Regions from separate parts of the Mesorhizobium sp. P2_C5_2 genome, predicted to be linked through region 2. Evidence: riboswitches for the same ligand, from Rfam matches in the RefSeq annotation. Region 2 holds a riboswitch; the other holds the start of a gene.
The links. A riboswitch is a leader RNA that binds a small molecule or an ion and turns the genes downstream of it on or off. The one in region 2 is predicted to bind thiamine pyrophosphate.
Positions count from the first base shown of each region.

Region 1: linked by a shared signal. The riboswitch ahead of thiB (thiamine ABC transporter substrate binding subunit) and the one ahead of AC1D1B_RS07580 (YkoF family thiamine/hydroxymethylpyrimidine-binding protein) in region 2 are both predicted to bind thiamine pyrophosphate.

Region 1 is NZ_JBFUDV010000008.1:209,837-214,239, forward strand. It holds gene thiP (thiamine/thiamine pyrophosphate ABC transporter permease) at 1-1,009, opposite strand, end outside; gene thiB (thiamine ABC transporter substrate binding subunit) at 1,254-2,255, opposite strand; TPP riboswitch at 2,304-2,418, opposite strand; gene AC1D1B_RS27490 (thiamine diphosphokinase) at 2,627-3,286, shown strand; gene AC1D1B_RS27495 (ABC-F family ATP-binding cassette domain-containing protein) at 3,288-4,403, shown strand, end outside.
Region 2 is NZ_JBFUDV010000002.1:151,542-155,944, reverse strand. It holds gene AC1D1B_RS07610 (hypothetical protein) at 1-39, shown strand, start outside; gene AC1D1B_RS07605 (DUF982 domain-containing protein) at 55-357, opposite strand; gene AC1D1B_RS07600 (DUF1236 domain-containing protein) at 569-898, shown strand; gene AC1D1B_RS07595 (hypothetical protein) at 988-1,203, shown strand; gene AC1D1B_RS07590 (DUF2934 domain-containing protein) at 1,288-1,527, shown strand; gene AC1D1B_RS07585 (hypothetical protein) at 1,662-2,027, opposite strand; TPP riboswitch at 2,222-2,334, shown strand; gene AC1D1B_RS07580 (YkoF family thiamine/hydroxymethylpyrimidine-binding protein) at 2,325-2,933, shown strand; gene AC1D1B_RS07575 (ABC transporter permease) at 3,240-4,037, shown strand; gene AC1D1B_RS07570 (ABC transporter ATP-binding protein) at 4,034-4,403, shown strand, end outside.

The DNA of each region.
Region 1 (4,403 bases), on a different contig from region 2:
CCGCCAGCAGGCCAAGACCGGCGCTGGTCAGCGTCGCCTGGCGCACCGCACTTTCGCCGGCCAGCCGGCTGAGATCGGCGCCAAGGCCGGAGGCGACGGTGGCCGCCATCGGCCCGGCGACGAACAGCAGAGCAAGCACGATCAATGCTGTGTTGAGCGCCGTTTCGATCGGGCCGGCCGAGAGATATCGGCGTGGCGCCACCGGCAGATTGGCGTCGCCGGTCACGTTGGCGCCCAGCCGCGTCAGCGCCAGCACCACGGCGAAGGTCAGCGCGATCTGCAGCACCGTGAGTGTGACAGCCCGTGCCGGATCGAAGTCGAAGCGCAGCGCCTGGTAGATGGCGACCTCCAGCGTCGTCGCCGCCGGCCCGCCGCCCAAGATGAGCACGATGGTGAAGGAGGTGATGCAAAGCATGAAGACAAGTCCGGCAACGCCCGGCAGGGCTGCACGCAGCACCGGCCATTCGATCAGCCGGAAAGCCGGTCTCGCCCCTATGCCGAGCTGGCTTACCAGCCGCCATTGATCGGCGGGCACCGTCCCCAGCGCTTCGAGGAACAGCCGCGTCGCCAGCGGCAGGTTGAAGAAGACGTGGGCGACGAGGATGCCCGAAAGCCCGTAGATATCAGGCCAGCTTTGGCCAGCGATCCCTGCGAAATAGCCCGCCCGGCCATAGAGCGCCAGTATGCCCAGCGCCGCGACAATGGCCGGCAACGCCAGCGGCACGGTGAACAGCTGCAGGATAAAGCCGCGGCCCAAGAAGCGCGGGTGCCGCGAGAGCGCACGCGCCACGAACAGCGCCGGCACGACGGAAAGCAGCGTCGAAAGCACTGCCTGCCAGAGCGTGAAGCGGACGACGCGCAGAAGATAGAGATCGAAGGCGGACGCGGCGCCGGAAAGGTCGTGCGCGCCTTCGCGGATGAGCCCGGCAAAGGCGCCGCCGATGAGCAGCGCGATTGCCGCGAGCGCGACGATGCCGGCGGTGATGCGGGGATCGCTGGGCGTTGGCATTCCGCCTAACCAAACACACGGGATGGTTTGAATAGGACGGAAGCGTTATCCGCGTCGAGTTCCCGCCCACCCCCCTCTGTCCTGCCGGACATCTCCCCCGCAGGGGGGGAGATTAGCAACTTCACTCCGCGTCCCGCACTTGCTGCGTGGAGGATTGGCGAAAGCGGTCGAGCGCTTGATCTCCCCCCTTGCGGGGGAGATGTCCGGCAGGACAGAGGGGGGTGTTCAAGCGCCATCCTGAATTCTACTTGCTCATCACCGTCAGCCACTCATCCACCCAGGCCTTGCGATTGGCCGCAACCTCTTCCGGGCTGAACAGCAGTGTCTTGGCCGGCTTGACCAGTTTGTCGAACGCCGGATTGAGCGGCTTGTCGGTTTTGCCCGCCGGGAACATCCAGTTGGTCTCCGGAATGACATTCTGGAACTTCGGTCCGGTCATGAAGGCCAAAAACTTTGCCGCCAGCGGGTTCTTCGCGCCTGTCGTGGTGATGCCGGCGACCTCGATCTGCAGGTATTCGCCCTCCTCGAAAGACGCCGCCTGGTAGCGCTCGGTGTTTTCGGCGACCATGTGGTAGGCCGGCGAGGTCGTGTAGGACAGCACCATCGGCGCCTCGCCCTTGGTGAACAAGCCATAGGCCTCGCTCCAGCCCGGCGTCACCGTCAGCACCTTCGGCTTCAACTTGGCCCAGGCTTCCGGCGCCTTGTCACCATAGACCGACTTTACCCAGAGCAGCAGGCCGAGACCCGGCGTCGACGTCCGCGGATCCTGGATGACGATCTTGTCGGCGGCGTCGCCCTCGACCAATTCCTTCAGGCTCTTGGGCGGGCTCTTCAGCTTCTCGGTGTCGTAAACGACGGCGAAGTAGCCATAGTCATAGGGGACAAAAGTATCGTCGCTCCAGCCGCCCGGCACGCTGTTTTCAGCCACCGCGCCATGCGGGACAAACAGCCCGGTGGCCTTGGCTTCGGCGGTCAGGTTGGTGTCGAGGCCAAGCACGATATCGGCTTTGGTCGAGGCACCTTCGAGCTTGACGCGGTTGAGCAGCGCGACACCATCGGCGACCGAGACGAAGTCGACGCTGCAGCCGCATTCGGCTTCGAATTCCTTCTTCACAGCAGGGCCGGGACCCCAGTCGGCGGTGAAGCTCTCGTAGGTGTAGATGGTAAGTTTGTCCTGCGCGGACGCAGGGCTTGCCAAAAGCGAAACAGCAAGACCCAGGGCTGGGACAAGACGGGACAAAAACATGCACATCGGCGCCTCCTCATGCGTGTTGAAAGGAATTGAGGCGTCGGTCTGTCCGAAGCGTCTAATCCCTCCGCCGGTACAAACCGGATCAGGTTCAGCGGGTTGGCGAGACTGCCTCTCAGCCGGTCCGCGAAAGTCGCGTCCGGCACCCCGTTAGAGCGTTTCGACACATAGGCCCGGCCAAGGTGCCACGCAAGCGGAAGTTTGCTCGAGCATGATCCCGAAAAGTGGGAACCGGTTTTCGGAAAAAGATCATGCTCCAAAAAAAGGAGCCAGATCAGGATGACGATTCAACCAAACGTCATCCTGATCTAGCGGCGGTGGCGCTCGGCCTTCCGTTTCGCCGGCAGGGCTGGTAAGGGCCACCGGATATGAGCACATTCACCATCCTGCTTGGCGGCGATCTCATCCGCACGCCCCGGCTCGACCGCCAGGTCGAGGGCACGCGCGTCATTGCCGCCGACGCCGGCATCGGCCATGCCCGCCTGCTCGGCCTGATGCCGGAGCTATGGGTGGGCGACTTCGATTCCGTGCCGGCGGACCTGCCCGCCGATCTCGCCGCCGTGCCGCGCCAGGTATTTCCGCCGGAAAAAGACAAGACCGACGGCGAACTGGCGATCGCAGCGGCGTTGGAGCGGGGCGCCACCAGCCTGGTGCTGGCCGGCGCTTTCGGCGGCAAGCGCGCCGACCACGCCTTCCTTCACCTGGCGCTCAGCCTGCGGCTGGCCGAGGCCGGCACAAAAGTGCTGTTGACCAGCGGCGCGCAGGAGGGCGTTCCCCTTTTGCCCGGCAAGGCCGGCTTCGACTACGCCGACGGTACGCTGTTTTCGGTGCTCGGCTTTTCCGATCTTTCGGGCCTCACCGTGACCGGCGCCAAATGGCCGCTCGACCATGTCGAGGTTGCCTTCGGCTCGTCGCTGACCATCTCCAACGAGGTCAAGTCACAGAAGACCGGGGGCCGGCTCGAAATCGCGCTCGGTCATGGCCGCGCGCTGCTGCTCGCTCATCCCTATCCCTTGCCTGAAAGCTGACATGGCCCCGCCCCTTCTCAATCTCGACGGGATAAAACTGACCTTTGGCGGCACACCGCTGCTCGATGGCGCCGAACTCACCGCGTCCGCCGGCGACAAGATAGCGCTGGTCGGCCGCAACGGCTCCGGCAAGTCGACACTGCTCAAGATCGCCGCCGGGCTGATCGAGCCGCAGGACGGCGAAGTCTTTCGCCAGCCTTCAGCGACGGTGCGTTATCTCCCGCAAATGCCCGACATGGAGGGCTTTGCCAATGTCCGTGCCTATGTCGAGGCGGGGCTTGGGCCGGCCGACGATCCCTACCGCGCCACCTATCTGATGGAGCATCTCGGCCTCACCGGCAACGAAAACCCCAACGATCTCTCCGGCGGCGAGGCGCGCCGCGCCGCTCTCGCCCGCGTGATGGCGCCGGAGCCCGACATTCTGCTGCTTGATGAGCCGACCAACCATCTCGATCTGTCGGTCATCGAATGGCTGGAAGAGGAGCTTGTCCGCACCTCGTCGGCGCTGATCGTCATCTCGCACGATCGTCGTTTTCTCGAACGCGTCTCGCGCGCCACCGTCTGGCTCGATCGTGGCCAGACCCGCCGCCTCGACAAGGGCTTTGGCCATTTCGAGGAATGGCGCGACCTGGTGCTGGAAGAGGAAGAGCGCGAGCAGCACAAGCTCGGCCGCCAGATCGTACGCGAGGAGCACTGGTTGCGCTATGGCGTGACCGCGCGGCGCAAGCGCAACATGCGCCGGCTTGGCGAATTGCAGACGATGCGCCAGCGTTTTCGCGGCCATCGCGGCGCCGAGGGCTCGGCGACCATGGTGGCCAGCGACGCCGCCGAATCCGGCAAGCTGGTGATCGAGGCCAAGAACATCGAGAAGAGCTTTGGCGATCTCACCGTGGTCAAGGGCTTTTCGACCCGCATCCAGCGCGGCGACCGCGTCGGCCTGGTCGGACCGAACGGCGCCGGCAAGACGACGCTGTTGAAGATGCTGACCGGTGAGTTGAAGCCAGATGCCGGCTCGGTCCGGCTCGGCACCAATCTGGAAATCGCCACGCTCGACCAGAAGCGCGAGTCGGTCGACCCGGCCGAGACGCTGTCGCAATATCTCACCGACGGGCGCGGC
Region 2 (4,403 bases):
AAGCCCGGCGAGGTGCCTGTGCAGCCGCCGAAGCAATGATCTCGTTTGAGGTCTCTACAGTGTGGGCCGGGGCCAGCCAGTTTTGGCCAGGCGAAGCGCCGTCACCGGATCGATACCGGTCCAGGCAATGCCTGCCGCCTCGGCAAAGGCGGTGAAGGCCCGCCGCGCCTGGTCCTTGGTCAGGTGTCCAGCCCTGGCCATTTCGCAGGCCCTCAGTGCCGTGTCATAAATCTTGCCGCGTCCGGCCTGCGGCCATTCCTTGAGAAAATTCTGCATCTCGGCCAACGTCGCGATGTCGCGTTTGAAGCCGGCGCCGACCGCAATCGCCACCGGAACTTGGAGCCGCATATCGTTCATATTGAAGGTCTCCTGAGGGATCGTCTTCAATGCGAATCATGCCGATGCGGTTCCAGCCTCAATGCCTGATCGGGCCGATCAATTAGTCTCCACTTACGGAACAAGACCGTACCGGAGGCGTTTGCCTCCAGGAGCCCGCCATCTCGATCTGTGCTGTTTTCGCCTCGTGCGGGAGCAAGGCGGCGCTCGCTAACAACGACAGGAGACGAAGATGAAAACCGTCCTTATTCCCGCCGTCGCCGGGCTTGCCATGATCGCTGGTCTCGGTGTTGCCGCTGCCGACGAAGTGATCGTCACGCAGCCGGCGCAGCAGCAGGTGATCGTCACCCCCAAACAGCGCACGGTCGTTCGCGAATATGTGCATAAGCACCCGCTGGCCTCGGTCAATCTTCTCGGCGTCGAACTGAATGTCGGCTCTGCTTTGCCTGACACGGTCGAACTGCAAGAGGTGCCCGATGTTCAGTACAGATACGCCGTCGTCGACAATCATACCGTGTTGGTTGACCCCGGCACGCGCAGGATCATCGAGGTCGTCGAGTAGTTCCGACCGATAGAACCATCATCGATAATCCGGCCCTGCCGTTCTTGCGAACAAGAATGGCAGGGTCGAATCGGGAAAGGAGCATTGCCATGTTGCCGCATGTCGAAACCCCGAATTCCGCCAATGTTGCGGCGTGTTGCGACAAGTTGCTGGCCGAGCGCAGTACGGCGCTGTTGTCGATGCAGGATGCGATCGCGGTCCTGCGCGAGCGCACCGGCACCGATCGTTCGGATGCCGACCTTGCGGGGCTGATTACCAAGAAAGCAGCACTGCTTGGTGTCGCGGTCGTTTCCGATCGGCGCTGAGTCACTCAAGACGCCGGCTGAATTTTCGGCTAATGTTTTCGTGGAATCTGGACCAACCGATCGGACCCAACCACGGAGGCTTAAGTGACGGACGACAGACAGGACCGTATTCGCCAGCGCGCACACGAGATTTGGGAACAGGCAGGCCGCCCCGAAGGCGCACATCAGGAACACTGGGAGCAGGCGACGGCTGAAGTCGATGGCGCAGCCGCCAAGCCGAAGAAGGCGGCGAAGAAGGCTGCTGCGAAGCCCGCCAAGGTAGACGCCAAGCCAAAGGCCGCGAAGCCTGCGGCCGCAAAGTCCGGCAAGGCCAAGTCGAAATAGGGCAACGCTGAATTCGCCCGGGGGGCCATCCTTGGCGCCCGCCGTTCAGGCGCGCCCGAGCCTCTCAACCTGACGAATTGCGGCTGCAATGGGCAGCGCAATTTGTTTGTTTGGCGACAAGGCGAAACAGCGTCTCATGCCTCCCAGGCATAACTCGACAGCGCGAAGCGGATGCCGGCTTCTGTCATGGTGAGTTCGCATTCGGTGATCTGGCGCAGATGGCGAAGATAGCGCGCCACCGTTTGCGGCAGCCAGCCGGCGCAGGCCTCGACATAGGCGCGGCTGTGAACGAGCGTGCCGGTCGACAGCCTCTCGTCCTTCTCGGCAATCACTTTCAGATACTGGCGGATGAAACGGATGTCGTCGGCGATGTCCTGGCTGGCCATCCGCCAAGCTCCGGCAACACGTTCGCGCTGGTCGAGCGACAAGAGCGACAACAGTGGGGGTGACAACAGCGGGCGGGAGAGGTCGGCGAAGGCGGCATGGTTCGCTGTGCTCACGGAAAACCCCTCGGGTGAAAAAGGTATCGTACTTTATGTACGAAATCTCGTCAAGCTTGGCGCGTACAATTTGAACGAATTCAGCACCCGAATGGCGCGGCTTTTTCACAAACGAAGAAAACTGGCCCCAACATACTTCGCGATGACCGCCGAAAAAAATCTCTTCCCCAATCGCTCGAACAGTGCTTTAACCCGCTCATCCACAGGGGTGCTCCGTATGGTCGGGGCTGAGATGAGGGCGGCAAGCCTTCGGACCCTAAAGCTGATCTGGATAATACCAGCGGAGCGAGGCGGGCGATGTTTTCCGGCGCACAGATTTCCCTTTATCCCATGACCGACGATTTCGTCGGCGTCATCCTTGGCGCGCTCGGCGCGCTCGATCCCTGGCGCGACCGGCTGCGGATCGAGACCGACGACATCTCGACGCTTCTGGTCGGGCCGCCCGAGGTGCTCTTTCCAGCCATGCGCGACCTGTTCGTGGCGGCGGCCAAAAGCGGCAAGCACTGCGTGCTTTCGGCAGCGGTTTCGCGTGGCTGTCCGGGCGAGCCCGACGATCCGATCTGCCGCTCCGACGAGACCGGCGGCCCCACCATTCCGCTGGACGAGCGCAAGCTCGCCGCGATCCGCGCCGTACAGGCCACGCCATCGACTAGCCAGCCGGTGGCTGCGCAATTCTCGCTCTATGTCATGGGTACCGGCGACCACATGGACGAGATCTATGGCTGCATCGATTTCCTGAAGCAGTCCGGTGTCTTCGAGCGCTCGAAAAACTTCTGCACCAAATTACGCGGCGATGCCGGTGCGGTGTTTGCAACGCTCGCCGAGGCCTTCTGCCGCTTCGGCCCGGGCGCCGGCCACGTCACCCTCGACATCACGATTTCGGCGAACAGCCCGAGCGCCGTCTGAGCCGCGGCTCAAGCGTCGTTCGTCGAGGATATTGCCGTGGCTGTTTTGCCCAACCCATCGCGTGGCGGAGATGCCTCCGCCTCTGACCTCTCAGCACAGAGAGGAGAGGAGCCATTGGCGATTGGCGAAGACGGCGATGCCGGTGAATCTTCCCCCTTGAGGGGGAGATGGCCGGCAGGCCAGAGGGGGTCCCAGCGCGTGGAGCGCCGACGTCCTTTTCGCGTCGGCAGGGCGTGGGCGCTCTACGGTCGGCGACCCCCTCTGTCGCCTTCGGCGACATCTCCCCCTCGAGGGGGGAGATCAGCTGTGGCCTCTGCCGTCGCCAAGACAGCACCCGCCGCCTTCGCTTTCGCCCTGCTCCTCGTCGCCTGGGAGCTCTACGCCCGCTATGGCGGTGTCGCCCCCACCATGCTGCCGGCGCCGTCGCGCGTATTGCTCCAGGCTTGGGAGAATCGCGCCGCCCTTGCCGAAAACATGCTTCCCACCATCCGCGCCACGTTTGCCGGCTTTGCCTGCTCGTTGGTCGCTGCCTTCGTGCTGTCGGCGCTGGTCGATTTTCTGGCCCCGCTGCGCCGCGCGCTCTTTCCGCTGCTGATCGTCAGCCAGACCTTGCCGCTTGTGGCGATCGCGCCACTCATCGTGCTGTGGTTCGGCTTCGGGTTGATGCCGAAGATCCTGCTTGTGGCGCTCGTCACCTTCTTCCCGATGATGGTGGCGCTGGTCGAGGGTTTTGCCGCCACGAGCACGGAGATTTCGCAGATGCTCGCCGCCATGGGGGCAGGGCGCTGGCGCATCTTCTGGCTGGCGCGGCTGCCTTCGGCGCTGCCCTATTTCTTCGCTGGGCTGCGCATCTCCATCACTTACGCCATCGTCGGCGCAATCTTCGCTGAATATGCGGGGGCGGCGAAGGGGCTTGGCATCTACATGCTCAACGCCAAGAACAATTTCCGCCCCGATTTGGTGCTCGCTGCAGTCGCCGTCAGCGCCGCGCTCACGCTCATCCTGTTCGGCATTGCCGTGCTCGTCCAGCGTCTCGCCATGCCTTGGGAAAATGCGGGGAGCGATAGCGACGACCGTAAGCGTTCGGAAGAGAGCCGCCAATGAAACGGCTCGAGCTCCGGGACATCAGCAAAAGCTTCGGCGCGCTGGAGGTGCTTGCCGGCATTTCGCTTCACGTCGCGGCCGGCGAGTTCGTCTCCATCCTCGGCCCCTCCGGCGCCGGCAAGTCGACGCTGTTCCGGCTGCTGACCGGCGCGCTGAAAGGCGGAGGAGACATGCGCTTCGACGGCGCGCCCTTGGATGGCAGCCCGTTCGCCTTCATGCCGCAGCGCGACGCGCTGATGCCGTGGCGGCGCGTCATCGACAATGTAACGCTGGGGCTGGAAGTCCAGGGCGTGTCGCGACGGGCCGCCCGGGAGCAAGTCGCGCCGATGTTCGCCGAGTTCGGCCTTGCCGGTTTCGAGCGCGCCT